DNA from 4 places in the Streptomyces sp. 11-1-2 genome. Region 4 is predicted to be linked to each of the others. Evidence: riboswitches for the same ligand, from Rfam matches in the RefSeq annotation. Region 4 holds a riboswitch; each other region holds the start of a gene.
What was found. A riboswitch is a leader RNA that binds a small molecule or an ion and turns the genes downstream of it on or off. The one in region 4 is predicted to bind cobalamin.

Region 1: another riboswitch for cobalamin. It lies ahead of CGL27_RS46815 (hypothetical protein); the one in region 4 lies ahead of CGL27_RS07210 (ABC transporter substrate-binding protein).
Region 2: another riboswitch for cobalamin. It lies ahead of metE (5-methyltetrahydropteroyltriglutamate--homocysteine S-methyltransferase); the one in region 4 lies ahead of CGL27_RS07210 (ABC transporter substrate-binding protein).
Region 3: another riboswitch for cobalamin. It lies ahead of CGL27_RS43780 (CbtB-domain containing protein); the one in region 4 lies ahead of CGL27_RS07210 (ABC transporter substrate-binding protein).

Annotation. Positions count from the first base shown of each region.
Region 1 is NZ_CP022545.1:11,007,130-11,014,878, forward strand. It holds gene CGL27_RS46800 (glycoside hydrolase family 97 protein) at 1-995, opposite strand, end outside; gene CGL27_RS46805 (hypothetical protein) at 1,188-1,397, shown strand; gene CGL27_RS46810 (NAD-binding protein) at 1,621-3,546, shown strand; cobalamin riboswitch at 3,640-3,769, shown strand; gene CGL27_RS46815 (hypothetical protein) at 3,829-4,212, shown strand; gene CGL27_RS46820 (FAD-binding dehydrogenase) at 4,369-6,174, shown strand; gene CGL27_RS46825 (hypothetical protein) at 6,286-6,627, shown strand; gene CGL27_RS46830 (DMT family transporter) at 6,680-7,696, opposite strand; gene CGL27_RS46835 (TetR/AcrR family transcriptional regulator) at 7,693-7,749, opposite strand, start outside.
Region 2 is NZ_CP022545.1:10,036,451-10,044,199, forward strand. It holds gene CGL27_RS43105 (SDR family NAD(P)-dependent oxidoreductase) at 1-259, opposite strand, end outside; gene CGL27_RS43110 (helix-turn-helix transcriptional regulator) at 411-1,277, shown strand; gene CGL27_RS43115 (NAD(P)-dependent alcohol dehydrogenase) at 1,303-2,286, opposite strand; gene CGL27_RS43120 (AraC family transcriptional regulator) at 2,391-3,338, shown strand; gene metE (5-methyltetrahydropteroyltriglutamate--homocysteine S-methyltransferase) at 3,417-5,735, opposite strand; cobalamin riboswitch at 5,899-6,121, opposite strand; gene CGL27_RS43130 (hypothetical protein) at 6,259-6,468, opposite strand; gene CGL27_RS43135 (AraC family transcriptional regulator) at 6,615-7,529, opposite strand; gene CGL27_RS43140 (endo-alpha-N-acetylgalactosaminidase family protein) at 7,705-7,749, opposite strand, start outside.
Region 3 is NZ_CP022545.1:10,228,303-10,236,051, forward strand. It holds gene CGL27_RS43765 (LysE family translocator) at 1-500, shown strand, start outside; gene CGL27_RS43770 (M24 family metallopeptidase) at 554-1,246, shown strand; partial or broken gene CGL27_RS43775 (MFS transporter) at 1,219-1,674, opposite strand; cobalamin riboswitch at 1,979-2,123, shown strand; gene CGL27_RS43780 (CbtB-domain containing protein) at 2,161-2,382, shown strand; gene CGL27_RS43785 (CbtA family protein) at 2,404-3,165, shown strand; gene CGL27_RS43790 (NAD/NADP octopine/nopaline dehydrogenase family protein) at 3,311-4,390, opposite strand; gene CGL27_RS43795 (AbgT family transporter) at 4,553-4,840, opposite strand; gene CGL27_RS52670 (FCD domain-containing protein) at 4,844-5,197, shown strand; gene CGL27_RS43805 (VOC family protein) at 5,553-5,933, shown strand; gene CGL27_RS43810 (DUF952 domain-containing protein) at 5,946-6,308, opposite strand; gene CGL27_RS43815 (hypothetical protein) at 6,355-7,059, opposite strand; gene CGL27_RS43820 (ABC transporter substrate-binding protein) at 7,276-7,749, shown strand, end outside.
Region 4 is NZ_CP022545.1:1,814,458-1,822,206, forward strand. It holds gene CGL27_RS07185 (isochorismatase) at 1-14, opposite strand, end outside; gene CGL27_RS07190 (M1 family metallopeptidase) at 176-1,681, shown strand; gene CGL27_RS07195 (response regulator transcription factor) at 1,756-2,442, opposite strand; gene CGL27_RS07200 (ABC transporter ATP-binding protein) at 2,541-3,350, opposite strand; gene CGL27_RS07205 (iron chelate uptake ABC transporter family permease subunit) at 3,347-4,360, opposite strand; gene CGL27_RS07210 (ABC transporter substrate-binding protein) at 4,357-5,403, opposite strand; cobalamin riboswitch at 5,458-5,672, opposite strand; gene CGL27_RS07215 (RNA polymerase sigma-70 factor) at 5,732-6,655, opposite strand; gene CGL27_RS07220 (carboxymuconolactone decarboxylase family protein) at 6,705-7,181, opposite strand; gene CGL27_RS07225 (DUF2165 domain-containing protein) at 7,438-7,749, shown strand, end outside.

The DNA.
Region 1 (7,749 bases), 9.2 Mb from region 4:
AAGTACCAGCCCGCGTCCACCACCACATACGGCCAGCCGCGCTGGGCCGCGTAGTCCACGTACCCCTTCTGCATCGACAGGCTCTGCCCGGCCGGCTTGCCGCCCGCGAGCCAGGTCCACAGCGCGGGTCCGGGCCGGATCCACGAGGTGTCGGCGACCCGCGACGCGGGCGCCAGATCGTCGGTGAAGGTGGACTGGGTGACGGTCCCCAGATCGCCCACGATCAGCGCGCGCCAGGGCGTGCTGAGCGGTCCGTCGGACGTGACCCGCTGATCCCAGAGCCCGATGCGGTACGTGGGCTGCCCCTGCTGATGGATCAGCCGGGCGGCGGAGTAGCGGCCGGTGAGATCCGACTCGGCGATCAGGGCGTAGCCGCCCGCCGTCTCGAAGAGCGCCTGAGCCATGTACTCACCGGTGGGCGCGGTCGCCGCGGTGTACTCCTTGAACAGGTTCTCGTTGTCCTTGCGGTAGTCGCCCAGCCACGCGGCCGCGTCCGACGGCAGGGTGAAGGCCGCGGTCTCGCCGAGGACATCACCGCTGCCGGACGGCAGGACATAGCGATAGGCGACCCCGTCGTCCGAGACCCGCACCACGAGGTCCAGCCGGGCGCTCCCGCTGCCCCGGAAGCGGAAGCGGGTCTCGGTCATCCGGGCCGTGCGCGAGCGCTCCTTGCCGACCGTCGACCGGTAGCGCTCCACGACGGTGCGGTCGTGGCGCCCCAGATAGCGCAGCCCGTGCGACAGATCCGCCCGTTCGGTGACGATGCCCACGGGTGAGGGCTCGACCACCGTCCGTCCGCCCCGGGACACCTGGAGCGTCAGCGCTCCCGAGGCTCCGTCGAGCCGCAGTTGCGCGAGGGGACCGGAGTGGGGTGAGGGGCCGCGCACGGTCCAGGCGGAGTCCTTCGCCTGCGCGGGCCCGGTGATGAAGAGCGTCATGGCCAGGACGCCGCAGAGCAGAAATGCCACAGCGGAGCGTCGGTAAGATCTCGGCATCGTTGCCTCCCGAGGCGGATACGTTACCGAGTCATCCGATAACTGGGGAGGGGTCGGGCGCTATTACGTCCCGTCAGGGGGCATTGGCGCAGGAGAGATCGGATCTATGGCTGGGCCGCTTCCCGGGACGGAGCCACGGGTGGAGGGTCGGCGGATGGACTCGCGTACGGTCCGGACAGGGAGGCGTACACGATGAGCGGCACGGCTCGACCCGGCGACCCGGACCGGGCGACGGCGAACCGGGCGACGGCGAACCGGGATCCCGACCCGGACCCGGCGCCCGCCGAGCCCGAGGGCGGGGAGCCCGCCTGCTGGCTGGATCGGGTCTGCGCCGACTGCGGCGCGATCCAGGACACCGCGCCCTTCGCCCGCTGTGCGCGCTGCGGAGCCCCGCCGGAGTGAGCGGACGGGCCGTCCGGTCGCCGGCCCCCGGCGCCCAACTCCCTTGGGCGGCCCACCAGGTACGGTCTGATCATGACCGCCGGAGCGCGGGTGCCGGCCGCCGGAGACCGCGGCCGCCTTACCCCGCCCGGACGACCCACGGCATCACGGACCAACGGGGGGCTTCGCCGTCGTGTTCTCCACCTCCACCTCGGACCCGCCGTCCCCCTCGGGGACGGCCCACATGGTCGTCTGCGGTGACGACGCGCTCGCCCACCGCCTCGCCGCCGAGCTTTACTACGTCTACCGGACACGGGTGACGGTCGTCATCCCCGGCGGCACGCCCGTGGCGGACCCGGCGGGGCAGCAGGTGGCGGGATGGCGGCAGGGCGGCCGTACCTCCGCGTTCTTCGGCCGGTTCAGCGCGGCCGTCGGACGGATCCCGCTGCCCAGGCAAGCCGCGGACGACCCCGCTGCGGACGGGGGAGTGCGGGTCATGGAGGTCCCGGCGCTCGACGAAGAGGTGCTGACCGAGGCGGGTGCGGAGCACGCGACCGCGCTCGCCCTGGTCCATGACGACGACGAGGCCAACATCCACGCCGCACTGCGCGCCCGCCGCCTCAACCCCCGGCTGCGGCTGGTGATCCGGCTCTACAACCGCAAGCTCGGCCAGCATCTGGAGGAACTCCTCGACGAGGCGGCGCGGGTGGCCGATCCCGGTATGGACGCGGCGGAGCTGGACGCCACCACCACCGTACTGTCGGACGCCGACACCGCGGCCCCCGCGCTGGCGGCCACCGCCGTAGCGGGCACCAGCAAAGTGCTCCAGGCCGACGGGCTGCTGCTGCGCGCGGCCGAGCGCACCCCGCCCGGCCCCGACGAGGTGGCCCGCCCGGGGCTGTGCACCCTCGCCCTGCTCTCGTCCACCACCAGCGACCCCGGCGGCAGCGAGGGCTCCGACAGCAGCGGGGACGAAGGGCCCAAGCTGCTGCCCGGAGACGAGGAGGTGGCCGCCGCCACCGGACGCGACACGGTGGTGCTCGAGGCCGTCTCCGCCACCGGCCCACCGCTGCCGCCACGGCGGCTCGGCACTCGCAGACTGCCCCTCGCCTCGCTGTTCTCCCGCCGACTGCGCTGGTCCGTCGCCGGAATGGCGATCGCCGTGCTCGCCCTCACCATCGCCTCCTGGCAGTTCACCGGAGCCGGTCTGCTCCGCGCCGCCTACCTCACGGTGCTGGACGTGCTGGCCATCGACGACCCGGCGCTCGACGAGCCCACCGGACGCAAGGTCCTCCAACTGCTGTCCGGGCTGACCGGACTGCTCATGCTGCCCGTCCTGGTGGCCGCCGCGCTCGAGGCGCTGGGCACCTTCCGCACCGCCTCCGCGCTGCGCCGCCCTCCGCGCGGCCTCTCCGGCCACGTCGTGCTGCTCGGGCTCGGCAAGGTCGGCACCCGGGTGCTGGCCAGACTCCGGGAGATGGACATCCCCGTGGTGTGCGTGGAAGAGGACCCCGGAGCGCGCGGCATCCCGCTGGCCCGCAGACTGGGGGTGCCGACGGTCATCGGCGATGTCACGCAGGAGGGCGTCCTGGAGGCCGCCAAGATCCAGCGGGCACACTCCCTGCTCGCCCTGACCAGCGTCGACACCACCAACCTGGAGGCGACGCTGTACGCCCGCTCGGTCAAGCCCCGGCTGCGGGTGGCGCTGCGCCTGTACGACGACCGCTTCGCCACCGCCGTCTACCGCACACTGCGCGCGGCCCATCCGCGGGCCCTCACCCGCAGCCGCAGCGTCTCCAGCCTGGCGGCCCCGGCGTTCGCCGGGGCGATGATGGGACGTCAGATCCTGGGCGCCATACCGGTCGAGCGCAGAGTGCTGCTCTTCGCCGCCCTGCATGTCGCCGGGCATCCGCAACTGGAGGGGCGTACCGTCGCCGAGGCGTTCGCACCGGGCGCCTGGCGGGTGATCGCACTGGACGCGGCGGAACCCGCCGACCGGCAACGCGACCTCGCCGCGGCGCCTCCTTACGACGGCGCCACCCAGGCGCCCTCCCTGGTGTGGGATCTGCACCCCGGCTATGTCCTGCGGCCGCACGACCGCGTGGTGCTGGCGGCCACCCGCCAGGGCCTGGGCGAAATCCTCGCGGGGGTGGCGGCCCGCCACAACTGACGTCCAGCCGCCCGTGGCGCTCGCGGGAGCGGGGGCCACGTGGTGTGGCGGTGCCCGGGATGCGATGATGCCGGGCGACAAAGGCGACGGCGGAACGAGGAAGCCGGTGTGAATCCGGCGCGGTGCCGCCACTGTGATCGGCGAGCGGATCCCGAACAGGCCACTGCCCGTACGCGCGGGTGGGAAGGCCGGGACGAGCATCGACCCGAGAGCCAGGAGACTCACGCGGTCGCCTCCTCGACGGAAACCGGGGCGGACTTCCCCGGAGGAGGGTGATGCGGCATGCCTGTCAGGCCGACCGACCCGGTGCCATGCCGGGTGACCGTATGCCGGGACTGCTGTTGCGGCAGCCCCAAGGTGACCGGAATCGACCATGCGGCACAGATCGCACGGCTCGGTGAGGAGGCGCCCGTACGCGTCTCCGGGTGTCTGGACGTCTGCGATCAGGCCAATGTGATCGTGGTGCAGCCGTCGGCGGCCGGACGTGCCGCCGGGGGCAGGCCGGTGTGGCTCGGCCTGGTCAACGACCCGGAGGCGACAGAGGACGTCGTGGCCTGGGTCACGGCGGGCGGCCCCGGTGTGGCGCCGCTGCCCGACATCCTCGATCTGTACGCCTTCTCGCCACGGCGGCGCGCCTCGCCCGAGCCGTCATCCGGTGGGCGCTGACCAGCCGAAGTGCCCTACGGCTTCCGGGAGTTGCTCATCGGGAGCAGGAGTCTGGCGGCCCCGCACCCTGTGGGCTACCGTCGGTAACATGTTGCCGTCGCGGCAACCCCCTGCGCATCTCCCGCACCCTCCGAACCCCCTTCCGGAAGGCCGCCCATGGAGAACTCCACAGAGAACGCCGCCTCGCTGGCCGGGATCAGCCGCCGCCGTGCCCTGACGGCTGCGGGCGGTGTGCTCGCCGGCGCCGCGCTGGCCCAGGCGGCGGGTCCGGCCTTCGCCGCCTCCGGGGCGTCCTCGGAGGCGGACGCCATCGTGGTCGGCGGCGGGCTCGCCGGGCTGGTCGCCACGGCGGAACTGACGGCCGCGGGACGCAAGGTGCTCCTCCTCGACCAGGAGCCCGAGAGCAACCTCGGCGGCCAGGCGTTCTGGTCCTTCGGCGGCCTGTTCTTCGTGGACTCCGAGGAACAGCGGTTGATGGGCGTCAAGGACTCCCACGAACTGGCCTGGCAGGACTGGCTCGGCACGGCCGGCTTCGACCGCGGCGTCTCCGATCCCGGCGGCCAGGACTACTGGGCCCGCAAATGGGCCGAGGCGTACGTGGACTTCGCGGCCGGGGAGAAGCGGTCCTGGCTGCACGGGCTCGGCGTGCAGTGGTTCCCGATCGTCGGCTGGGCCGAGCGCGGCGGCGGCCTGGCGGACGGGCACGGCAACTCGGTGCCGCGCTTCCACGTCACCTGGGGCACCGGTCCGGCCGTGGTCGAGCCGTTCGAGAAGAAGGTGCGGGCCGCCGCGAAGGACGGGCGGGTGACCTTCAAGTTCCGGCACCGGGTGGACGATCTGGTGGTCACCGGCGGTGCCGTCACCGGGGTCAGCGGCGCGATCCTGGAGCCGAGCGACGCCGCCCGCGGCAAGCCCACCTCGCGCACCGTGGTGGGCCAATTCGAGCTCAACGCCCCGGTGGTGATCGTCACCTCCGGCGGTATCGGCGCCAACCACGATCTCGTACGGCGGAACTGGCCCGACCGGCTCGGCTCACCGCCGAAGTTCATGGTCACCGGCGTCCCGGCGTATGTGGACGGTCGGATGCTGGCGATCACCGAGAAGGCGGGCGGACGGATCGTCAACCCCGACCGCATGTGGCACTACACCGAGGGCCTCAGGAACTACGCCCCGATCTGGCCGGGCCACGGCATCCGCATTCTGCCGGGCCCCTCGTCGATGTGGTTCGACGCGAAGGGCAAGCGCTTCGCCACCCCCGACATCCCGGGCTACGACACCCTGCACACCCTCGGGACGATCACCGCCACCGGCTATGACTACTCCTGGTTCGTCACCACCCAGAAGATCATCGCCAAGGAGTTCGCGCTCTCGGGCTCCGAGCAGAACCCGGACCTGACCAACAAGGACATCCTGCAACTCCTCTCCCGCATCTGGCAGACACCCGAGCCGATCCAGCGGTTCCGGGACAAGGGCGAGGACTTCGTCGTCGCCAACACCCTGCCCCAACTGGTCGCGGGCATGAACAAGTTGACCGGCGACAACCTCATCGACCTGGCGGACCTCACCCGGCAGGTCGAGGCCCGCGACCGCGAGATCGCCAACCCGTACACCAAGGACGTCCAGGTCATGGGCATCCGCAACGCGCTCGCCTACCCCGGGGACACACTCAGCCGCACCGCCCCCGCACACCGGATCCTGGACCCGTCCGCCGGACCGCTGATCGCCGTGCGCCTCAACATTCTCACCCGCAAGACCCTCGGCGGCCTCCAGACCGACCTCTCCGGCCGCGTCCTGGACGCCTCCGGCAACCCGATCACCGGTCTGTACGCGGCCGGTGAGGTCTCGGGCTTCGGCGGCGGGGGAGTGCACGGCTACCGCTCCCTGGAAGGCACCTTCCTCGGCGGCTGCCTGTTCTCGGGCCGCGCCGCGGGCCGTGCGGCGGCGGCCGCGACCGCGACCTGAACCGGCGGGCGCATCGGCGGTGGCGCACCGGGCACATGGCAGACTCCTCCTGCGGTCCGCGGGCGGCCGGGAGCATCCCCGGCCCGTCAAGTCGCCGGGGCAGGGGGGCGCATGGGCGGGGACGATCCGCATATCCATGTCGAGTCGAAGGTCGTCCGAGGCGTCGCCGCCGTCCGCGACATGATGGCGTCCACCTTCGGCCTGGCCGGTGACCTGCCGAGCCGCATCGCCACCGGATGCGGGATGCGGGCGCCGTACGCGATGACCTCTCCGCGTCCGGAGAACGTCACCTGCCTTGCCTGCCGTGAGTACGCGCGGCTGGAGCATCCGCGCTTCGCCGACGAGCTCGAACGGCTGGGGCGGATGCCCGGATCGACCATCAGCACGGCCCGGGCGAAGCTGGCCGCGGACCGGCATCGCGACCTGGCGGAGCGGTTTTCCGCCGCGGAGTGATGGGGCGGGCGGCGGAGCGTTCGCCGCCCGCCCCGCTCGTCGACGGACTCCGCTACGGCACCCGCCCCGGGCCTGGCTGAGCAACCGTGTGCTCCGCCACTGTGCGCTGTGGCGGCACGCCTTCCGGCCGCTGTCGGCGCCGCCTGGAGACGGCTGTGGGGGCGGTGAGGACGGCCAGGCAGGCGAGGACGAGCGCGATGCCGGTCCAGCCCACGGCGGGCAGCCGTTCGCCGATGACCAGCACGGCGAGGACGGCGGCGACGGCCGGTTCGAGCAGGGAGAGCGTGGTCGCCGTGCTCGCGGGCACATGCGCCAGTCCCCAGCCGAACAGGACGTAGCCGGTGAACATGGGCACCACCGCCATGTAGGCACCGACGGCCAGATTGGACCCGGAGTCCAGGAGTGGCGCGCCGGTGACCAGGAGGACGGGCACCAGGAGCAGTCCGCCCAAGCCGAAGACCGTGCCCATCGCCGCGCGGGAGACGATGCCGTGGGTGATCAGCCGGTGCGCCGCCCAGGAGTAGAGGGCGTAGGTCGTGGCCGCGATGAGGCCCAGCCCTACGCCGAGCATCGTGGCGGCCATGGATGGCTGCCCCCGGTCGCCGGGGTCCTGAGTGGCTTGGGCCGCGCACAGCATGAGGGTGCCCAGGAGGCCCAGGGTGGCGCCGAGTGTCCAGCGGCGCGTCAGCCGGCGCCGGTCCATGACGCGTTCGATCACGGCTGAGGCCAGTGGTGCCATGCCGATCGACACCACCGTTCCCACCGCCACTCCGGCCAGGTGCATCGAGCTGTAGAACGCCAAGGGGTAGACCGCGACCGCGAACGCGCCGAGCAGTACGGTGCCGCGCCGCGCACGCAGCCGCGGGGCCTGACGGGCGATGCGGGGGGCGGCGACCAGGGCTTGGAGCAGTCCGCCCAGGCCCATGGCGACGGCGCCGATGGCGAGGGGCCCGACGCCCGGGGCGAAGGTCGACGCGGTGCCGGTGGTGCCCCACAGCACGGAGGCGGCGAGCACGCACAACGATCCGGCGCCCGCCGAACGGGCGCCGTGTCCGGTGGGCCGCCTCACAGCCTGTCCAGCAGGGCCGCCGCCATCGCGCGGGCGTGCCGCAGCCGGTTGTC
Region 2 (7,749 bases), 8.2 Mb from region 4:
GCAGCGGTGGCAGATCACCACGCTCCAGCCGGTCACGGATCTCGACGGCGGCGGAGCGGACACTCCGCAGCGAGGCGAGGTCCGCCGAGACGTGCGAGACCGTGTGCCCGCCCATGGCGAGTTCCTCGGCGAGCCGGGCGCCGGAGGATGCGCGGGCCACGACGACGAGGTGCGCATGGGGCGACTGGCGCAGGATGTGCTCCGCGGCGACACGGCCGATCCCACGGCTCGCGCCCGTCATCACCAGGGTGTGCTTCATGAAAGGGTCCTTCACTGGTCGGCCGATGGCGCCCGGCTCGGGCGCGGCGGCTCCACGCTCGCCGCCTCCGCGCCCGCCGGCCAGTGCCGTCCGCGTCACTAGGACTGGCAGTACCCAGGCTCATCCGGCGCCGCGCGGCGAGAATGAAGCCATGGCTTCCTCCGGCTCCGACTTCGCCGCGCTCCTGCGCGCCTGGCGCGACCGCCTCTCCCCGGCCGACGCCGGCTTCGCCCCGACGGCCGGCCGCCGCGCCCCGGGGCTGCGCCGCGAGGAGCTCGCACAGCTGGCCGGGCTCTCCGTCGACTACATCCTGCGCCTGGAACAGGGGCGCGCGAAGAACCCCTCGGACCAGGTCGTCGGCGCCCTCGCCCGCGCCCTCCAGCTCTCCCGCGCCGAGCGCGACCAGTTCTACCGGAGCGCCGGGCTCCTGCCGCCGCGCGACGGGACGGTCAACGCCCATGTGCCCCCGGGCATCCAACGGCTCGCCGCGCGCCTGGGCGACGTCCCGATCGGGGTGTTCACCGCCGACTGGACCCTGGTGTGGTGGAACGCCATGTGGAGCGCCCTGCACGGCGACCCCGCCGTCCTCCCGGCCGCCGAACGCAACCTGGCCCGCGCCCTGTTCGGCAGCGGCGCCGCCCGCGCCGCGACACTTCACATCCGGCCCGCGCGCGGGCAGGACACCTTCGAAGCCTCGATCGTCGCCGACCTCAAGGACGCCACCTCCCGCTACCCCGCCGACGGCCGGCTCCAGCGCCTGGTGGGGGAACTGCGGGCGGAGTCCGAAGCTTTCGCGCACTACTGGGCCACCAGGACGACCGCCGCCCAGCACACGAGCGACCGGAAGACGATCCGGCATCCGGAGGCCGGCGACATCCACCTGGACTGCGATGTCCTCGTCGTCCCCGGCGCGGACCTGCGCATGGTCACCTACACGGCGGCGACCGGAAGCAGCGATGCGGGCAAGCTCGACCTCCTGCGCGTCACCGGCGCCCGCACCGCCGCTCCGCGCCCATGACCCGTGCCTTTGTGGCCGTACGTGGTCAGTGGCTGATGACGACCTTGCCGAAGCGTGGCCCCTTCTCGAAGTGGGCGAACGCCTCCGGCGCCTGGTCGAAGGGGACGACACGGTCGATGACGGGCCGCAGCCGGTGCTGGCCGATGACCTTGTTCATCCGCTCGAAGTCGCTCCGGCTGCCGACGCTGATCGACCTGAGCGTGGCGGCGCGGCGGAAGAATCGCATCACATCCATCCCGCTGCCCGACGCGAGATTGCCGACGAGGGCGATCTGCCCGCCGTGGGCGACGGCCTCGATGGACTGAGCGAGCGTTCCGGCGCCGCCGATCTCGACGACACGGTCGGCACCGCCGCCGGTGAGCGCCCGCACCTGTGCGCCCCACTCCGGTGTGCTGACGTAGTTGACGACATCGGAGGCGCCGAGCGTGCCGAGCCGTCGGGCCTTCTCATCGCTGGAGGTCGTGGCGAGCACACGCGCGCCGGCCAGACGGGCGAACTGCAGCGCGAAGACCGACACCCCGCCCGAGCCCTGGACCAGGAGCGCATCGCCCGGGCCGACTCCGCTCACCGCCGACCACGCGGTGAGCGCGGCGCACGGAAGCGTGGCCGCTTCCTCGAAGGAGAGCTGGTCCGGCACGGCGACCAGGCTCTGCTCGTCGAGGGCGATGTATTCGGTGAGCCATCCATCGCGCTGCGTCCCGTGGAGCTCCCCCCACTCGGGGAACCGACCGTACAGCCAGGTCGGATGGAAGGTGCTCACGACGCGATCCCCCACCCGGAACCGCGAAACCCCGTCCCCGACCGCCTCCACGACGCCCGCGCCGTCGGAGAGCGGGATACGCCCCGGCGGAACCTCGATGGGATACCTGCCGGAGACGATGAGCAGGTCGCGCGCGTTGATGGAGCTGGCTTTCACGCGGACCAGAACTTCACCCGCCGACGGAGTCGGCACCGGACGCGTGGCCGGGGCGATCAGGTCGCCGCCCGTATCAATCTGAAACGTTCGCATTTCCCCTCCTTTGTTCTCGGGTCATCTCCACGATAGGGCGGCCCGGCTGGACGATATGTATCCTGGCGTCCGCGGTTTAGCGCAGATCGTCCAGGAGGGTGGAGATGGATCCCGTCGACGACCTTCTCGCCACCATGAAGATCGAGGACGCGCGGTATGTGCGGGTGGACGCCCATGCGCCGTGGGGCATCTCGTTCCCTCCCCGGGACCTCGCCCGGCTGGTGCTGATCTCCAGTGGTTCCTGCCGGCTCGTCGCGGACACGCTCGCCGGGCCGCAATGGCTGGAGGCCAACGACTGCTTCCTGGTCCGCGCGGGCATGAGATTCACCCTTCAGGACACCACGGGCAGCGAGGTCGTCGACTGCGACGGACTGGTCTCCCAGGCTCCCGGCAACGCGGCGCGGGTCGGGGGCGACGGTGAGCTGACGCAGATCGTGTCCAGCCGGTTCGCCTTCGACGCCGTGGCGGCCGAACCGCTCTTCGCGCTGCTGCCGCCGTTGTTCCGGCTGAACCTGGACCACGCCTCCAGCCACCTCCTGCGCACCACGTTCGACCTCATCGCGAGGGAGAGCGCGGCAGGCGGGCTCGGCGGTGGCTTCATCATGAGCCGGCTGTCCGACGTGCTCTTCGTCCAGGCACTACGGACCTGTTGCGCCGATGTCGGGGGCGGCACCGTCGGCTGGATCGCCGCACTGCGAGACCCCCGGCTGGCCGTCGCCATGCGGGAGTTGCACGCGGATCTGGCCCATCCGTGGACGGTCGACGAACTCGCCCGCAAGGCGGGGATGTCACGCTCGGCGTTCGCCGCCTCGTTCAAGGAGAAAACGGGGGATACCCCGCTCGGCTACCTCACCTCATGGCGCATGTACCGGGTGAAGGTGCTGCTCCGGGAGACGCCGCTGAGTGTCCAGGAGATCGCGGTCAGGGTCGGCTACGACACCGGGAGCGCGTTGAGTCGTGCCTTTTCGGCCAGGGAAGGCGTCACGCCCGGGGCCTGGCGGAAGGACGAGGCCCACCGTCGGCGTCCCCTGTCCGGTGTGACAGCCGCCTGACCACGTCCGGCGTCGGCGTTCGGCGTTCGGCACCGGGGCCGGAGCGCGCGGCGCTCCGGCCCCGGCCGGTCGTCCGGGTCAGGACGCGGGCAGCTCACCGCGGACCGTACGGGCCGCCGTGACCAGGTTCCGCAGTGAGGAGCGGGTCTCGGGCCAGCCGCGGGTCTTCAGGCCGCAGTCGGGGTTGACCCACAGCCGCTCGGCGGGGATGGCCTTGAGGCCGGTGCGCAGCAGTTCCGCCGCCTCCAGCGCGCTGGGCACGCGGGGGGAGTGGATGTCGTACACACCGGGCCCGGCCTCGCGCGGATAGCCATGGGCGGCGAGCTCGCGGGCCACCTGCATATGGGAGCGGGCGGCCTCCAGGCTGATGACATCGGCGTCGAGGTCGTCGATCGCCTGGACGATGTCGCCGAACTCGGCGTAGCACATATGGGTGTGGATCTGGGTGCCGGGCCGTACGCCTCCGGTGGTGAGGCGGAAGGCTTCGGTCGCCCAGGACAGATAGCCGGGCCGGTCCTCGGCGCGCAGCGGAAGGGTCTCGCGCAGAGCGGGTTCGTCCACCTGGATGACCGAGGTCCCGGCCGCCTCCAGGTCGCCCACCTCGTCGCGCAGGGCGAGGGCGACCTGGCGGGCGGTGTCGCCGAGGGGCTGGTCGTCGCGGACGAAGGACCAGGCGAGCATGGTGACCGGGCCGGTGAGCATGCCCTTGACCGGGCGGTCGGTGAGGGACTGGGCATAGGCCGTCCAGCGCACCGTCATCGGCTCGGGGCGCGAGATGTCACCGGCCAGGATCGGCGGGCGGACGTAGCGGGTGCCGTAGGACTGCACCCAGCCGTGCTGCGTGGCGAGATAGCCGGTGAGCTGCTCGGCGAAGTACTGGACCATGTCGTTGCGCTCGGCCTCGCCGTGCACCAGCACATCCAGGCCGGTCTTCTCCTGGAAGGAGATCACCTCCTGGATCTCGGCCTTGACGCGCTCCTCGTACCCGGCCGTGTCGATCCGGCCCCCGCGCAGGTCGGCGCGGGCGGTGCGCAGTTCGCCGGTCTGGGGGAAGGAGCCGATGGTGGTGGTCGGCAGCAGCGGCAGGCGGAGGTGGGCGCGCTGGGCCGCGGCGCGTTCGGCGTACGGCTGGGAGCGGCGGGCGTCGGCCTCGGTGACCGCGCCGGTGCGGGCGCGGACGGCCGGGTCGCGGGTGATGGGGGAGTTGGCGCGGGAGGCGAGGGCGGCCCGGTTCGCGGCCAGTTCGGCGGTGATCGCATCGGTGCCGCGGGCCAGGCCCCTGGCGAGGGTGACGATCTCCGTGGTCTTCTGCCGGGCGAAGGCCAGCCAGCGCTGGATCTGCGGTTCGATGTCCCGCTCGGCCGCCGCGTCGAGGGGGACGTGCAGCAGCGAGCAGGAGGCGGCCACATCGACCCGGTCGGCAAGACCCAGCAGGGTGCCGAGCCTGGCCAGGGACTTCTCCAGATCGTTGACCCAGATGTTGCGGCCGTTGACGACACCGGCGATCAGCCGCTTGCGGGGCAGCCCGCCGACGGCGGCCAGCGCGTCCAGATTCGCGGCGGCGGCCTCCGTGAAGTCCAGCGCCAGCCCCTCGACCGGGGCCTTGGCCAGCATGGGCAGGGCCTCGCCGAGGCGGTCGAAGTACGTCGCGACCAGCAGCTTCGGGCGGTCGGTGAGGGCGCCGAGATCGCGGTAGGCGCGGCCGGCGGAGTTCAGTTCGGCCGGCGTGCGGTCCTGGACCAGGGCGGGCTCGTCGAGCTGCACCCACTCGGCACCCGCCGCCCGCAGATCGGCCAGGACCTCGGCGTACACCGGAAGCAGGCGGTCCAGGAGGGTGAGCGGCTCGAAGTCCGCGGGCGCGCCGGGGGCGGGCTTGGCGAGCAGGAGATAGGTGACGGGCCCGACCAGGACCGGCCGTGCCGCCAGGCCGAGGCCGAGGGCTTCCGTCAGCTCCGCGACCTGCTTGGCGGAGTCGGCCGCGAACACCGTGTCCGGACCCAGCTCCGGAACCAGATAGTGGTAGTTGGTGTCGAACCACTTGGTCATCTCCAGCGGCGCGACGTCCTGCGTGCCCCGCGCCATGGCGAAGTAGCCGTCGAGCGGATCGGCCGCGACGGCGTCCCGGTGGCGGTCGGGGATCGCCCCGACCATGACGGTGGTGTCCAGCACGTGGTCGTAGTACGAGAAGTCACCCGTGGGAACTTCGTCGATACCCGCCCCGGCCAGCTGCCGCCAGGTGGTGCTGCGCAGTTGGGCGGCGGTGGCCCTGAGCGCGTCGGCGGTGACGCGGCCCTTCCAGTAGCCCTCGATCGCCCTCTTCAGTTCCCGGTTGGGGCCCTGGCGGGGGTAGCCGTACACGGTGGCTCGTGCTGCCGCGGCTGCGGACTTCGGTGTCACGGAGATCTCCTTCGCGAGATGAATCCCTGAGATCCCGGCGACGGGAGGAGAGCGCGAAGGGTGACACACCGGGCTTTCGGTCTCGCGCGGCAAAAGCGCGGCCAACTGCCTGGTATGTACGCCGACCCGCCCTCGAGGTCACCGAGATGTCCGCGCACGAATCGTCCGTACGCGGGCAGATGGCAGGTCTTCGGACTCACGGGCGCGTCCTCTTGGAGGAGGACACCTAGTGGCCGTCGCTTCCCAGGCCCTCTCACCGGACCCAGTGCGTATGACGGCGGTCGTTCCCGCTCACCGCTGCGGGGCAGTCCCGGATTCCCACCGGGTTCCCTCTTACGACGCATCCCGCCTGGCGGACGGGGCGAACCAGCTGCACCAGCCAGCCTACGGGGCCGTCCGGCGGTGTGCAGGGGGCGGTCCGGTATTCGGGATGGTGAATTGGAACACGCGATGGCCGAGGGTACGACCGGTGCCGCCCGGGCCGTGCACCGGCCGCACCCCGTCCATCAGCGAGCTCAGGGGGTCAGCACGCGCCGGAGTCCGACCCGCCCGCCAGATTGACCGGGACGGTGACGAAGGAGAACTGGTTGCTGGCGCACACGCCGGGGAAGGCCGTGCTGCTGGAGTTGTTGACTGTGACATCGGGCGCGTCGTCCGCGATGGCGCCGCCCGCGCCGACGGCGAGGGACGCGGCGGTGAGGGCGAGCGTGGACAGGGCGGTCCGGATACGCATGGGAACTCCTTGCTGAGAATCTGCCGCCGGATATGACCGGCTTCGCATGCATGGTGCCCCTTTGGCAGGGCAATCGCGGCCTACCGTCCCCCCAATGGCGGAAGCCGCTCCTCGCAGCCGTCCGGCCGGCCCAAGGCCGCGTCCGGTCATCCGCCGCCGCGCCGACCGTCGTCCGCCGGTGCGGACAGCGGGATCGTCGGTGGACGGCTGGGGTCGGGGATGCGGTCGGTGAAGCCGCCGGGGACCGAGCGGCACTGCTGCTCGCGGAAGTGGACCGGTGCGGTGCCCACTCGGCGGGCGAACAGTCTGCTGAAGTAGGCGGGATCGTCGTAGCCGACGCGGCGGGCGATGGCGGCCACCGGCAGTTCGGTGCCGACGAGGAGTTCCTTGGCGCGGCCCAGCCGGATGCCGAGGAGGTAGTCCTTGGGGCTGCACCCCGCGCCGCGGCGTACCGCGGTGCGCAGTTCGGCCGGTGTCATGCCGTGCCGGGCGGCGTGTTCGGTCACCGAGAGCGGCTGGAAGGCGTCCCGGGCCAGGGCCTGGAGCACCGGATGTCCGTCGGCGCCGGTGTCGGCGCGGACGCGGCGGAGGGCGACGAGGAGTTCATGGACGGCGGCCGCGGTCTCGACCTCCAGGAACGGATTGCCCTGGCGCGCGGCGCGGGCGATCCGGCCGATGGCGCTACGGGCGGTGGCGGTGTCGGTGAGCGCGACCACGGGGCCGTCCGCGTCGAGATAGCCCAGGTCGGCGTAGGCGGCGGTGGCCGGTCCGGTGAAGTCGACGAACGCCTCGTCCCATCCGGTGTCCGGGTCCGGGGCGTAGTGGTGGGTGACACCCGGGGTGAGCCAGAGCAGCGCGGGCGCCGTGACGGTGCGGCGGCGGCCGTCCGCGCCGCGGAACCATCCGCGGCCCGCGCTGATGACCACCGCCACATGGTGGTCCAGGATGCGCGGGCCGACGACGGGCAGGGCGCCGTGCTGGAGGCCGACACCCAGACACACCAGGCCGAGCCGGTGATGGGCCGGGCTGGGCGTGAAGTACCGCATCCAGGTGTGATACATCCGCGGTCCCCTCCGGTCGGCTGCTCCCATCACACGCCGATCTTTGTCCACGGACTGCCCGGCCGCCAAGGGAAGGGTGGCCCTGGCGCGAGGGGGAGGGGCTTACCGGAGGTGGGGGTTGGCGGAGGGAGCCGGGTCGCGGAGGTGTGTCCGCGCGCTCGCTCCCTCCGCCGTGTCAGTCCAGTTCCTCCACCGTGAAGGAGTCGAGCGTGAACTCCGC
Region 3 (7,749 bases), 8.4 Mb from region 4:
TCGGCTGCTACGCCCTGGTGATCGCCGTGGCCTGGGGCCTCGGCGCGCTGGTGGAGAGCTCGGTGGCGCTGTTCATGGGCGTGAAGCTGGCGGGAGCGGCGTATCTCGTCTACCTGGGTGTGCAGGCGTTCCGGCACCGCAGGGAGATGCGCGTGGCGAACATGGACGCTCCGGCCGGTGAGCGGCGTGGTGATCTGCGTTCGATTCTGGACGGCATTTTGGTGGGCGTCACCAACCCGAAGGGCATCGTCTTCTTCGCGGCGGTGCTACCGCAGTTCGTCGACCACTCGGTGGGTCATGTTCCCGTCCAGATGATGGTGTTGGGCCTGGTCCCGATCACCATCGGCCTGGTCACGGACACCCTGTGGGGTCTGGGCGCCTCGGCGGCCCGCTCCTGGTTCGCCCGCTCGGACCGCCGCCTTTCGATGGTCGGCGGGGCGGGCGGCCTCGCGATGATCGGCCTGGGCGTGACGGTGGCGGCGACTGGCCGGGCCGACTGAGGACTGCCTAATTCGGTTGCCGGGAAACGATCTAGCGGCCTACCGTCGGGCCCATGGCGGACGACGAACCCACGCGCGCGGAACGGTTGCTGGATGCCCAGGCGAAGGCCGTACGGCTCTTCGCGGAGATCGAGGGGCGCGGGCTGGTGGCGCCGGGCGAGGGGGAGCGGGCGGTCAGCGACCGGATCCGGGACCTGGCGAACGAGCTGTTCGGCACGACCCGGCACTGGCACAAGCGGATCGTGCGCTCGGGGCCGAACACGCTCCTGCCATACCGGGAGAATCCGCCGGACCGGGTGATCGGCACGGACGACATCGTATTCGCCGACCTCGGGCCGATCTTCGAAGAGTACGAGGCCGACTTCGGCCGGACCTTCGTCCTCGGCGACGACCCGGTCAAGCACCGGCTGCGGGACGATCTGCCCAAGGTCTTCGACGCAGGCAAGCGGTTCTTCGAGAGCGACCCGGAGATCACCGGGAAGCGGTTGCACGCCGAGGTCGAGCGGCTGGCCACCGAGGCCGGATGGGAGCTGGGCGGCTGGCACGCCGGCCACCTGGTCGGGGAGTTCCCGCACGAGACGATCGACGGCGCGCGCGTGGAGTCGTACATCACGCCCGACAACGACACCCCGCTGCGGCGCACCGACAAGGCCGGACGCCGCTGCCACTGGATCCAGGAGATCCACCTCGTCGACCGGGAACGGGAGTTCGGCGGCTTCTACGAGGAACTGCTCACCCTGGGCTGATTCGGGCGGCGGGGCAGCAGTGTCACCGCGAGGGCCGGGACGGCCGCGAGGACGAGCCAGGGGGCGGCGGGCGGGAGGCCCAGGTCGAGCAGGGCGCCGGTGGCCGAGCTGCCGATGAGGACGATCAGGCCGGAGACGGAGGACAGCGCGCCGGTGTAGAGGCTGAGCCGACCGTTCTCGGCGAGGTCGGGCACCCAGGCGCGGGCGGCCGGGACGACCAGCATCTGGCCGAGGGTGAGCAGCACGACGTAGCCCGCGGCGGGCAGCAATCCGACCGTGCCCGTCCAGGCGGCAGGGCGCGCGGCGGCCACCACCGCGAAACCGGCGGCGATGAGAAGCAGCCCGATGGTCATCGAGCGGCGCAGATCGAGCCGGTTGCCCGCCCAGTGGGTGACCGGGAGCTGGGCGCAGACGACCAGCAGCGGCGTGGTCCGGGCGGCTCGGCCGGTCAGGGCTCGGCGGATCACGTCCGTCACGGGGTGTCGTCCGGGAGGGAGCCAAGACCGGTGCGCATCACCTGCATCAGCACATCGTGGGCAAGACGTGTCGAGCACCCGCTCATGCGCCGGTCATCGCAGCGGTGGGGGCGTCCGCCGCGCGGGCCTGCCGCTTTTCGGCGGACGGACGCATGCCGCGACTTTAGGGCCTGCCCGGGGGCAGGCCCCGGCTCCCGCACCGTCCTCAGGCACCCCAGCGCAGCGTCTCGCCAGGTGGCTGGTCTTGGCCATGAACCCGACACGCGGTACGGTCGGTGCGATATCGACGACGGTAAGACGGAAGCCGGTGGGAATCCGGCACGGTCGCGCCACTGTGAGCGAGAGGTCCCGGACGGGGTCTCTCGTGAGTCAGACCCGTAGCCGTCGTCCTGTGCTCCACCGAGATGGGACGCGAACTCCCTTAAGGAGGCCCTGGCCATGGCGCAGCATGTCGCGCAGCCCACAGCCACCACGCCCGAACTGCCTGCCACGCTGCCGCTGAAGGCGATAGCTCCGTGGGCGGTTTTCTTCGGCATTCTGATGCTGGTCCTGCTGTATTTCGTCGGTGCCGAGCAGGGCGCCACCGCGGTCGTCTCCGGTGAGAACGTCCATGAGTGGGTGCATGACGCCCGTCATCTGCTCGGCTTCCCCTGCCACTGACGCGAGGGACGCCGCACACTCATGAACTCCGCAATGGTAAGAAATCTGCTCGTCCGGGGCATGCTCGCCGGTCTGGGGGCCGGCGTGCTCGCCCTGGTCGCCGCCTACTTCCTCGGTGAGCCGAGCGTCGACCGCGCGATCAGTTTCGAGGGGGCCCACGCCCCCGCGCATGAGCACGAGGTCGAGCTGGTCTCGCGTGGTGTGCAGTCCACGGCCGGGCTGGCCACCGGTGTCCTGGTCTACGGGATCGCCTTCGGCGGTATCGCCGCCCTCGCGTACTGCGTCGCCCTGGGCCGCGTCGGCCGCTTCACCCCGCGGGCCACCGCGCTGCTGCTGTCCGGCTGCGCGCTGCTCGCGGTCTACGTGGTGCCGTTCCTGAAGTACCCGGCCAACCCGCCCGCGGTCGGCAACGGCGACACCATCGGCAAGCGCACGACGCTGTACTTCCTGATGATGCTGCTCAGCGTGCTCCTCGCGGTGGGCGCCACCATTGTGGGCAAGCGGCTCGCCCCGAGGCTGGGTACCTGGTACGCGACCGTGGCCGCGGTGGCCGCTTTCGCCGTGGTGATCGGGCTGGCGTATGCCTTCCTTCCCGTGGTCAACGAGGTGCCGGGGGACTTCCCCGCCACCGTGTTGTGGCGATTCCGGTTGTCCGCTCTGGCCATGCAGGTCGTCCTGTGGGGTGGTTTCGGTCTCCTGTTCGGCGAGCTTGCCGAGCGGTTGCTGAATCCCAAGCCCGCGACGGCCGATGAGGGCCGGGCGGTGGCGACCGCCACGCACTGACGATGCCTCAGGCGCACGAGGGCCCGCGGAACCATCCGGGGGCCCTCTCGCATTCCAGGACATCCGACCCGGACCACCGGGTGGAGCACGGCATGAGCATGGCGCCCGCGAAGACGTGCGGCGGATCACGGCGTGTGGCGCACGTCTACACCACGCCGTCGATGAACGCGGCGCGGATGCCGTCGACGTCGGAGCCGAGCAGGCCCAGTTTCTGCGCTGTGCGGCCGCCGGCCACGAAGTCCTGTCCGCGCAGGGGCCCGCTCAAGGCGATGAACGAGTCGGTCAGGGGCAGGGCGAGTCCGATCTGCGCGGCCAGCGAACTCCAGATGACCAGTCCGAAGGGGATGTCTTCGGTGAAGTACCGGTGCTTGATCGAGTCGGGTTCGGGGAATCCCTGACGGCCATAGCCCTGCACGATGCGCTCCACGAAGCTGCCCTCGGTCACCTCGTAGGCGGTGTTGAGGAAGTCCCAGAAGCTGGCCGCCTTCACTCCGAGGGCGTCCGCCAGGGCAAGGCGTTCGCGGTCCAGCGCGTCGATGACCTCGGCGATGCGCGGGGTCACCAGGCTGTGCAGCGGGTGGCAGTCGGCGTCTTCGACCGTCTTGAAGTTCAGCACCGCCGGCGGAACGTGGTAGATGGGGTTGCAGTTGTTGAGCCCGACAGTCAGCGCGTCCTCGTCCGGCACGTACCGGTCGCCGAAGTACGTCCGCAGGATGTCGAGGGCCCGGGGCGTGTCCGCACTGGGTACGGCGGCCAGCGGGACGGCGTGCTTGATCGCCCCGATGTAGACATGCGCGGGACGGCGCAGCCGGCAGGTGTACAGACTGGTCGGCGTCTCCGCGATGAGGCAGGGCTGCCGGCCGGCGAGCGCGAACATGCGCGCGAGCTCGACGCCGCTGCCGAGCACGCCCGGCTGGAAGAGGACGAGTTGGTCCGGCTCGAGGACGGACGCGAGTTCCTTGGACAGGTAGGCGTGGGCGAAGGCGGGCGCGGCGACGATGACCACCTCGGCGCCGCTGACGGCGTGCCCGGGGTCGGTCGTCAGCACCGAGGGTGTGCCGTGGCCCTCCACGTCGCCGGTCATGTCGATGCCGTCGTTGGCCTTGATCGGTTCAAGGTCGCGGCCCCACCTGTCGAAGATCCGTACGTCATCTCCCTTGAAGGACATATGACCGGCGATTGCCTGGCCGACGTTTCCTGCGCCAATGATGGCGATGCTGCCCATAGTGCGTGACTCTTCCGTTCTGACGTGATGCGGGGGTGGGCTCGGTGTTGCCGAGCCGTGCGAGGAGCTGAAGCCGTCATGTCGTGACAGCCGTTCGCGGCTTCCTTTCGGTCATCGGGCGCCCGTTGTCCGCGGGGAATCGGCGGGACGGGCGGCAGGGGCTCATCTGACGGGCACCCCTGGGCCGAGCGGAATTCCGAGGGCGTACCAGAGGGCGAAGAAGGACGACCACGAGACCAGTACGGCGAGAGCCACGGGAACCGTGAAGGAGAGCATGGTGCCGATGCCCGCGCTCTTCCGGAACTGCTGGAGGAATCCCAGGTCCAGGACGAAGTAGGCGTTGATGGGCGTGGTGTTGGTGACCGAGTCCCCGATCATGAAGGAGACCATCGCCGCCTGGGGGGAGAGTCCGATGTACATCGCCAGGGGGACCACGACGGGGGCGAGGATCGCCTGGACGCACTCAGCGCGGCGACCGTAGCGGCGAACACCTCACGTCCCGACCTGAACGAAGCGAACCGGCTGCTGCACGTGGCGATCGCCGAAGTCGCGCGCGTGTCGCTGATGATTCCGATGATCAACACGCTGCACGAGGAGATCGAACGCTTCCTCAACCTCCGGGGTGAACTCGGCCGGCCCTCTTACACAAGCGTCAACCACGGGCGGTTGGTCGAGACCATCAGAAGGGGCTCGGAGGAGGAGATCAGACAGGTCGTCCTCGAAGGCATCGAACGCTCGCGTCAGTACATGCTGGGCACCCTGCTGTCCGGAGGGAACGAGACGAGCGGCGCGGGGAAGCCGGGGTAAGGCTCCTGTCCCCTCGCACGCCTGCGGCCACGCTCGTTCTCGTGATGATGTCCTGTGGCGGTGGGGTTGGCTGCGTGTCTCCGCGGTGGCCGTACTCGGCCGTCCACGACGCTGATGGCCGGCCGCGCCGATGCTGCTCATTGCCCACTCGTCCGCCGAGGCCGTCCGCCCCAGCTCCAGCCCTAGCCCCAGTCCTGACGAGCGTCCCGACGGAGACAGGCAGGCGAGGGCGTGAAATCCATTCGCCACTGCTCGCCTGGCCCGGTACGGTCCCGAGAGTCCTCACTGCGGGGAGCCCCTGAGATCTGCGTGCGGCCACCCCCGGCAGTTCCCGCGCCGAGAGTAGGTTTCGTCAATGGCATGTCGTATCAGTGAACTCGTGCTCGGTTGCCGCGACCCCGAGGTGCTGGCGCAATTCTGGTGCGAGGTCCTGGACTTCGTGGTGCTCGATCGCGAGGACGACGGAACCCTCGAGATCGGGCCGCGCGAAGGGTTCGGCGGTCCGCAGCCGACGATCATCCTCAGCCGTAGAGACGAGCCGGAGCCCGGGAAACCCCGGCTGCACATCGACGTCAACGCCACCGACCGCGATCAGGACGCCGAGCTCGAACGTCTCCTGAAGCTCGGTGCGCGCCCGGCCGACATCGGCCAGACCGGGGAGGAGCAGTGGCACGTCCTCGCCGATCCCGAAGGCAACGAGTTCTGCCTGCTCAAGGCCCGCCTCGCGCCACTGTGACGGCCCTCGTCGTCAGCTCACCTCCGTCAGCCCCACCGCCCGGCCTTCCGAGTCCCATGCGACCTCCTGGATCCGCGCCACCGCGTCGCGGTTGAGCGGCCCGAAGACATGGGGAAACAGACTGTTCTCGGCGACGCCGGGCGGCGGGGCGGGGTCAGCGGCCTCCCATTCACATCTCGCGGTGAGCCGGTCCTCGTCGAGGAGCAGCGCCAGCAGTGGCCTCGGCGCATCGCGGTAGAAGGCGTTGACGACGGCCAGCGTGGTCTCCTCGTCGGGAGAGCAGTGGATGAAACCGTCCTCCGTGAGGGATGCGGGGCTGTAGGGGCGGTCGGGAGCAGCGTTCCACTCGGCAAGCGGTACGACGTGGTAGATCATGACTCGATTAAACCGCCATCACCTGCCGCAAGGTGAAAGGACCGCGCTACCGCAGCCCCCGCTTCGGTGGCGGTGCCACAACCTTCGGATCCGGGTATTCGGGAGTTTCCCGGCACTTCAACTGCGACGTTATCTTCTTCGCCGAGGCGATGAGCAGTTTGGCGTGGGAGTGGTCGCTGACGGTGAAGTAGTCGCGCATGGCGAACTCCAGGGAACGATCGCCTCCCGATTCCGTCCCGCCTCCCGATTCCGTCCCGCCGCCGCTGCCGATGTCACACGTGACGAGGAGCCTGCCGGCGTCCTCCGGACCGACGGTGGTCGTGTAGCGCGCCGACTGGCCCGACGGGGGTGAGTGGGGAGTCCACGCCACGGTGATGGCGAGCAGTTCCTTCCCCTCAGCCTTGTCCGTCAAGGTGCAGAGGTCCTCGGGCGTGCTTCTCCTGGCCGACTCCTCCCGCAGCGCCTTCGCCACGTGACCGGTGCTCCCGGTCTTGACCGGATAGACCTTGCCGGGCCCGTTCGGCTCCCGGGCCTCCTTCGCGATGGCCTCGTCGAACAGGCCATCGCAGGCCTGGGCGACAGGTACGAGCCCGGAGTTGGCGGTCGGCTTCGAGGTCGGCTTCGGAGCCCCGGATTCGTCGTCGCCGCCGCCACAGCCCGTGACGGCGACGACAGACGCGCAGACGAGGGCTGCCAGTCGCCCCAGAGCCAGGCGAAAATTGCGGTGCACGATCTCTCCTGTCGACTCCATCAACTGCCGCTCCCGATCAGCCGGGCGTCACCGACGCCACGTACGTAGTCTGCCTCTACGCGCTTACTGGTCTGGTTGTACCCCCGGCCGAGCCGAGGGGCCGGGCGCGGTGACCATGGCTCTCGCCGGCTCCCGACGAGCGGGAACCGATGCCGCATTCGCCACGACTACTGATCCGGGGCAACCCGTGTATCAAGTGGATCCAGGAGAGTTTCGATGCGTTCTCGTGTGTGGTGGGGTACGACGGCCGCCGTGCTGGGCGGCCTCCTCGTGGCGGGCTGCGGCGACGGAGGCGGCAGTGGCGACGGTGACAAGGCGGGCCCCGCTGACGAGAAGTCGGCCACCGGCGACTACCCGGTCACCGTCACCGATTGCATGGGCGCCAAAACCATATTCTCCAACGCCCCCAAGAAGATCGTCACCAGTAACGCCTCCAGCCTGGAGCTGCTGCTCCGCCTCGGCGCCGGTGGCAACGTCATCGGCACCGGCTTCCCGCCCGGCAAGGGCTCACTGCCCGCTGAACTCGACGCGCAGGCGCGGAAGGTGAAGGTGCTCGGCCAATCGGTGATCCCGAAGGAGAAGCTCCTCGGCTCCGGCGCGGATCTGTACATCGACACCTTCGCCTCGATGAACATGGGCGGCGGCATGGGCGACGCGCCGACCGAGGAGGAGTTCAAGGCGGCCGGGATC
Region 4 (7,749 bases):
TGCCGCACGCTCATGACCCGCCCCTCTCCTTTCGACACCTGTTAAATGATTAGCAGGTGTCGTCATGCCCCACAAGCCCTGCCGCACGCCGGTCGTTCTTTCGGCCGATGCCGGTGGCCATGAACCCGCTATCCGGTGGATCCACGACGGTTGCCCCGCGGGCCACCCTCGGCTCATGGCTCGTCACACACGACACTCGAACCTCACGCCGTGGATCGTCACGGCGCTGGCCACCGCCCTGACGGGCGTGGCCGGCTGCACCCCCGACGCGACGTCCGCCCAGAGCGGCACCCGTACCGCCCCCACGCCCGGAGCCGCCGGAATCGGGGACACGCTGCATCCCGGGCTCGGCAACGGGGGCTACACCGTGCGCCATACCGACCTGGCGCTGCGCTTCGCCGAGGACCTCAAGACGTACACCGCGACCACCACGCTACGCGGCCGGGCCACCCACGCCCTGTCCCGTTTCGACCTCGACCTGACCGGTACCACGGTCCGTTCGGTGACGGTCGACGGCCGCGAGGCGACCTGGACCCGCACCGGTCAGGAGCTGCGCGTGACTCCCGCGGACCCGGTGCCCGACGGCCGGGGGTTCTCGGTGGAGGTCACGGTGCACGCGCCCGTGGCGGGCCCTGAGGAGGCCGAGAAGCTCGGCACCTCGGCGATCGGGATGGTGCGGGCGAAGGGGGTCGTCCAGACCATCAACCAGCCCTCGGGCGCACATCGGATCGCGGCGTTCGCCGACCATCCGGCCCAGAAGGCGCCTACCACCATCACCATCGCCGCACCCTCGCGTGTGAACGCCATCGCGAACGGCGAACTCACCGCCACCCGGCGCGAAGGGGTGTATACCGTCCGCCGGTTCGAGAGCCGCCACAAGCTGGCGCCCGAACTGATCCAGATCGGCGTCGGCCACTTCACCGTGGTCAAGCGGCGGGGACCGGACGGGATCAAGCTGCGCCACGCCCTGCCCACCGGCCAAGTCAACGACCTCATGCCGCAGCTCGACACGGTCGTGCCCAAGGCGCTGCGTTTCCTGACCCGACGGCTGGGCCCGTTCCCGCTGCGGACGTACGGCATCTACGCCACGCCGCTGGGCGGTGAGCTCGAGACGCAGTCCCTGACCCTGCTCGCCACGGAGGAGCTCACCAAGGAGGGTATGGAGGCCAACGGCTCGGACACGATCGTCGCGCACGAGATCTCCCACGAGTACTTCGGCAACAGCGTCTCGCCCCGCCGGTGGAGCGATCTGTGGCTCAACGAGGGCCACGCCGTCTATTACCAGGGCCTGTGGAGCCAGGAGGCGCACGGCACCGATCCGGCCGACGCCATGAAGAGCGCGTACCGGGACGCCACCGCCCAACTGCGCAAGCAGGGGCCGGTCGCCGATCCCCGCCTCGGCGCCTTCACGCCCAAGGACATGGCTCCCTACGGCTGGGGCGCCTACGAGGGTGGTGCTCTGGTGTTGTACGCGCTGCGGCAGAAGGTCGGCGAGGCCACGTTCCAGCGCATCGAGCGCGCCTGGGTGGCGGAGCACCGCGACAGCACGGCGGGGACCGCGGACTTCATCCGCCTGGCAAGCCGCGTCGCCGGCCGCGACCTGGGGCCCTTTCTGCGCTCCTGGCTGTACTCCACGAAGCTCCCGGCCATGCCCGGCCACCCCGACTGGCACACGTCATGACGGGCGGACGTGCTGACGGCACACATCCTGAAGGGCACACGCCCCGACGGGCCCGGGCCGTCCGCTCGCCCGCGCTAGCGGTTGTGCACCGCTCCGGTGTCCCAGGCCCAGGCCGCGATCTCCACGCGGTTGCGGACGGCGAGCTTGGTCTGGATGTTGCTCAGATGGGTTTTCACCGTGGACAGCGACAGGTGCAGTTCGGCGCAGATCTCCTGATTGGTCCGGCCCACCGCCACCAGCCGGGCGACATCCAGCTCCCTGCCGGTCAGGGGGTTCGCCACGGTGGCGGCGCCGGGCCGGCTCGCCCACTGGCGCAGCAGACGCACGGTGATCGCGGGAGACACCAGCGCGCCACCGCGCGCGGCCGACCGCACCGCCTCCACCAGGAGTTCGGGACCGGCGTCCTTGAGCAGGAAGCCACAGGCGCCGTTGCGGATCGCGGTGTGCACGTAGTCGTCCTGGTCGAAGGTGGTGACCACGACGACCCGCAGCGGCTCCGCCACTCCGGGCCCGGCCAGCAGCCGGGTCGCCTCCAGACCGTCCAGTTTCGGCATACGGATGTCGACCAGGCACACATCCGGGCGGTGCCGCCGGGCCAGCTCCACGCACTCGGAGCCATCGGCGGCCTCGCCCACCACCTCGATTCCGGGCTGGGAGGCGAGAATCAGCCGGAACCCGGTGCGCACCATCGCCTGGTCATCCGCGATCAGCACCCGGATCGGGGCGCCTTCGGGGGGCGGTGTGTCCGCGGCATCGCTCACGTGGTGGATCCTTCCAGAGCCGCCTAGTGGTAAAGCGCGCCAGAACCGTCCAGCCGCCGTCGTTCATGCAACCGCTCGGCAGGATACCGTCTACCGGCTCACGGCTTCGGTGTGCGGCGCAGAAAGCGGATGACCGGGTGGCCCGGATCGTGGGTGACATCGGCCCGGACGTCGTAGACCTGCTTGATCAGGGACGGGGTCAGCACCTGGCTGGGGGTGCCTTCGGCCACGACGTGTCCCTCGCAAAGGACCAGCAGGCGGTCGCAGTACATCGCCGCGAGGTTGAGGTCGTGGAGGGCGATCACGGTGGCGATCGGCAGACCGACGACGAGGTCGAGCAGGTCGAGCTGGTGCTGGATGTCGAGGTGGTTGGTCGGCTCGTCTAGCAGCAGCTCGTACGGTTCCTGGGCGAGGGCCCGGGCGATCTGGGCGCGCTGGCGCTCGCCACCGGAGAGGGTGTGCCACGACTGGCCGGCCCGGTCGGTCAGTGCGGTGCGCTCCAGGGCCGCGTCGACGGCCCGGGTGTCCGTGGCGGTGGACGGCGACCACGCGCGCCGGTGCGGGATGCGGCCAAGGGACACGACCTCGCGGACGGTCAGTTCGGTCTGGGTGTGGGCGTGCTGTTCGACGGTGGCGATACGGCGGGCCGTGGCGCGGCGGCCGACCCGCGGCAGTGCGCGGCCGTCCAGGGTGACGACTCCGGCGGAGGGGGTGAGGATGCCGGCGAGCAGCCGCAACAGGGTTGATTTCCCGGAGCCGTTGGGGCCGAGCAGGCCCAGCGTCTCGCCGGGGCGCAGGGTGAGGGTGATGCCGTCGACGATGAGCCGGCCGTCGGCGCGGCGGCTGACGCGGTCCGCGCGGAGTCCGGGTGCCGCATCCGCGGTGTCAACGGGAAGGGAGTCGTTCATGTCTTCCTCCGGCCGCGGTAGAGCACGGCGACGAAGGCCGGTACGCCGATGAGGGACGTCACCACGCCCACCGGGACCTCCTGGGGGTCGATCACGGTGCGGGCGGCGGTGTCCACCCACACCAGGAAGATGGCTCCGGCCAGTGCGGTGACCGGCAGGAGGCGGGCGTGGCCGGACCCGGTGAGGGCGCGGGTGGCATGCGGGAGGACCAGGCCGACGAAGCCGATGGCCCCGGCGGAGCTGACCAGGGTCGCGGTGAGCAGCGCGGTCGCGCACAGCAGGACGAGGCGGGTGCGGGCCACGCGGACGCCGAGCGCTGCCGCGGCCTCCTCGCCGAAGGCGAACGCGTCCAGGGTCCGGGCGTGTCCGAGACAGACCAGGAGGACGGCGGCCAGGACGACGGCGCACAGCAGCACATCGGTCCAGCCGGCGCCGGTGAGCGAGCCGAGGAGCCAGAACAGCACGGCGCGGGTGGTGTCGGCGTCCGCGGAGGTGAGGACGGTGAACGAGGTCAGCGCGGAGAACAGTTGCATGGCGGCCACCCCGGACAGCACCACGCGGTCGGTGCTGCCGCCGAGGCTGTGGCTGAGCGCCAGGACCAGGCCGAAGGAGAGCAGCGCGCCGATGAACGCGCCCGCCGACAGGGACACGGCCCCGCCGCCCACGCCGAGGACGACCACGGCGACGGCGCCTGTTGAGGCGCCGGAGGACACCCCGAGGACGAAGGGGTCGGCCAGCGGATTGCGCAGCAGGGACTGCATCACGGCCCCGCAGAGGGCCAGCCCCGCCCCGCACACCGCGGCGAGCAGGGTGCGGGGCATGCGCAGGTTCCACACGATGCCGTCGCGCAGCGGTGGCAACGTGCTCTCGCCCAGGCCGAGATGGGCGGTGACCGCTGCCCAGACGTCGGCCGTGGAGATGTCGGCGGGGCCGATGGTCACGGCGACGGCGATCGACGCGAACAGCGCGGCCAGCCCTCCCGCGATCAGCAGCAGGAGGCGGGTGGTCACTTGGCGAGTCCGAAGTCGCGCAGCCCGGCGACGACCTGCTCGACCCCTTCGACCGTACGGATGGACGGGTTCATGGCCTGCCCGCTGAGCAGGACGTACCGCTTCTTCTTCACGGCGGTGAGATTGCGGGTGGCGGCGTTGGTCTCCAGGAAACGCATCTTGGCCTTGGCGGTCTCCGCGGTCTGCTGCTTGCGCGTGAGATCGCCGAGGACGATGACGTCCGGGTCGCGGTCGGCCACGGTCTCCCAGTTGATCTGCGGCCACTCGTCGTGGGTGTCGGAGAAGGCGTTCTTCGCTCCGACGGCCCGGGTGATGGCGCCCGGCGCGCCGCAGCAGCCGGCGAGGTAGGGCGACTGGGAGTTGGCGAACCAGTACATGAGCGAGACGCCGGAGGCGTCCACTCCCTCGGTGGCCGTACGCACGCGCTGCTTCAACCCCGCGATGAGCTTATCGCCGCGCTCATCGACGCCGAACGCGTGGGCCAGGTCGCGTATCTCGCCGTAGACGGTGTCCAGGGTGAGTGGCTTGCTGCGGGAGCCATCGCCACCGCTGTCGGGGTCCCGGCCCGCCGAGCAGTCGGACGGCGAGACGTAGGTGGGCACGCCCAGCTTCTCGAACTGCTCGCGGGTGGCCACGCCGCCCTTGCCGAGGGTGGAGACGAACGAGGCGGTGACGAAGTCGGGTTCGGCGTCCAGGGCCTTCTCGAAGGACGGCGCGTTGTCCGCGAGGCGCGGCACCGTCGCATTCGCCTTCTCCAGGCCCTTCATCACCGGGTCGGTCCAGGTGGCGGTGGACGCCATGCGGTCGGCGAGGCCGAGGGAGAGCAGGATCTCCGTGCTGCCCTGGTTGAGGGAGAGGGCCCGCTTCGGGGCGGACTTCACCGTGACCTTGTGGCCGCAGTTGTCGATGGTGCGCGGATAGCCCGCACCGGCGGGCTTTGTGGCGTCCGCGCCGTCCTGGCCGGAGCCACCGCACGCGGTGAGCAGGAGGGCGGGGGCGAGCAGGAGGGCCGCGGTACGGCGGGCAGAGCAGAGCACGGGCATGCCTCGGTTGTCGGGGCTCGAACGCGGAGCCTGGCCTACGGACGTACTCCCCGCACGGGGCGCGGAGATACCAGCAGGTCTTCGGACTCGGGCTCGTCCGGACGGGGCCCCTTCCCGGTGCTCGTCCGCGGCGGCTTCTCGGCCGTCGCGGACTCCTCCCAGTGGTGTCACATGCCCCGCCCGTCCCCCTCACCGCTGCGCGTCAGCTCCGGATTCACACCGGATTCCCTGGCCTCGGATGTGGCACGACTGGCTCCCCGAGACTATCAAGATCGTCGAACGATCAGGGTGTCGGACCGGTCACGGGGTGGGAAACCACGCATCGAGGTCAGTTCGAGCGCCGCCGGGCCTGCCGCACCTCGCGGTCGACGGCCCAGGCGTCGCCGACCGGCCCGAGGTGGCCGAGCTTGTCGGGGTTGATCACCGCGCGGATGGCCTGAATCTGCCCGTCGAGCACATCGAGGACCAGGGTCTGGAGCACCTTGCCGTCCCGCTCCCGGAAGACCGCGCCCGGCTGGCCGTTGACCTCATGAAGCTCGAACGACACGTCGATCCGCAGCAGCCACGGGAAGACCGTGCCCAGCAACCGCGCCACGTTCTCCGCGCCCATGACGGCCTTGGCCAGCCGCGGGGCCTTGCCGCCGCCGTCCCCGACCAGTTGCACATCGGCGGCCAGCAGATTCCGCAGCGCGCCCACATCACCGTCCTTCAGCGCGTCGAAGAACCGCGTGGCCAGCTCCTGCCGTTCCTGCCGGTCCGCCTCGAACCGCGGCCGCCCGGCCTGCATGTGCCGCCGCGCCCGCACCAGGAGCTGCCTGCATGCCGCCTCCGACCGTCCCACCGCCGTGGCGACCTCGTCGAACCCGAAGGCGAACACCTCCCGCAGCACGAACACCGCCCGCTCCAGCGGGCTGAGCCGCTCCAGCAGCAACAGCGCCGCCATCGACACCGAGTCGGCCAGCTCCACCGCCCGGGCCGGGTCCTGATACGGATCGCTGAGCAGCGGCTCGGGGAACCACGGGCCCACGTACTCCTCCCGTCGCACACGCGCGGAGCGCAGCACATCGATCGAGATGCGCGTCACCGTGGCCGACAGATATGCCTTGGTCGACGTGGGCCGGGTCGCCGAGCCGTCGAAGCGCAGCCAGGTCTCCTGCACCGCGTCCTCGGCCTCACTCACACTGCCCAGGATCCGATAGGCGATCGAGAACAGCAGCGGCCGCAGCTCCTCGAACTCCTCGACCTTGTTCACGCCGACTCCCCTCCCCTGGGCCCGTTGCCGATACCGATGCCGTTGCCGGTCAGTGGAACTGCCCGGCCTCGTAGTCACCGGCCGCCGGCTGCTGGGTGATGACGTTCAGCCGGTTCACCATATTCATGAAGGAGACCAGGATCACCAGGGCGGTGAGCTGCTCCTCGTCATAGTGCTTGACGGCATTCGCCCACACCTCGTCGCCGACCCCACGAGCCGCGTCCGCGACCCGGGTCCCCTCCTCCGCCAGCTCCAGCGCGGCCCGCTCGGCATCGGTGAAGACGGTGGCCTCCCGCCATACCGCGACCAGGTTCAACCGCACCGGGGTCTCACCGGCCGCGGCGGCTTCCTTGGTGTGCATGTCGATGCAGACGGCGCAGCCGTTGATCTGACTCACGCGTATCGCCACCAGCTCCTGCGTCGCCGCCGGCAGCGGTGATTCCTTGACCGCCCGGCCCGCCGCCATGACGGGCCTCAGGACCTTGCCGGCGGTCTGGCTGGCGGAGTAGTTCAGTCGCGCGTCCATGGTGTGCTCCTCTGTGGTCGTTCAGTGGCTACACCCCTGAGACGGGGTAGCCCGACCCCCTGTGACATGGACGCGTGTGACCCGCGTCTCCCCGCCGTCGGCTCAGCTCGGCACAGTACGGCGTCCATCACCGCCCTGATCCAGTCAGTTGTACGCTACGGCTCCCGCACGCTTCATGGTCAGCGGGATCCAACGGGAGACAGAGGTCATCGTGGCAGAGCGAACCGGCAGAATACGTTCACCCCGTATCTACTCGATGACCTCGGGGGTGCTCACCGGGACGATCGCGTTGTACATCACGCTCGTCGCCTTCGGGAACATCACCGACTTCGACAGCAACCAGCAGTTCGTGCGGCATGTCCTGGCGATGGACACCACGTTCAAGGACGAAGACCTGATGTGGCGGGCCATCGACTCCACCGCGCTCCAGGACACCGCCTACGTCGCCATCATCGCCTGGGAGACCCTCGCCGCTCTTGTCCTCCTCGCCGCGACGGCCATGTGGTTCGCGGGGCCGCCCGGAAACCGCGTCCGCCGCGCCCGTCAGGCCAGCACCGTGGGGCTGTTG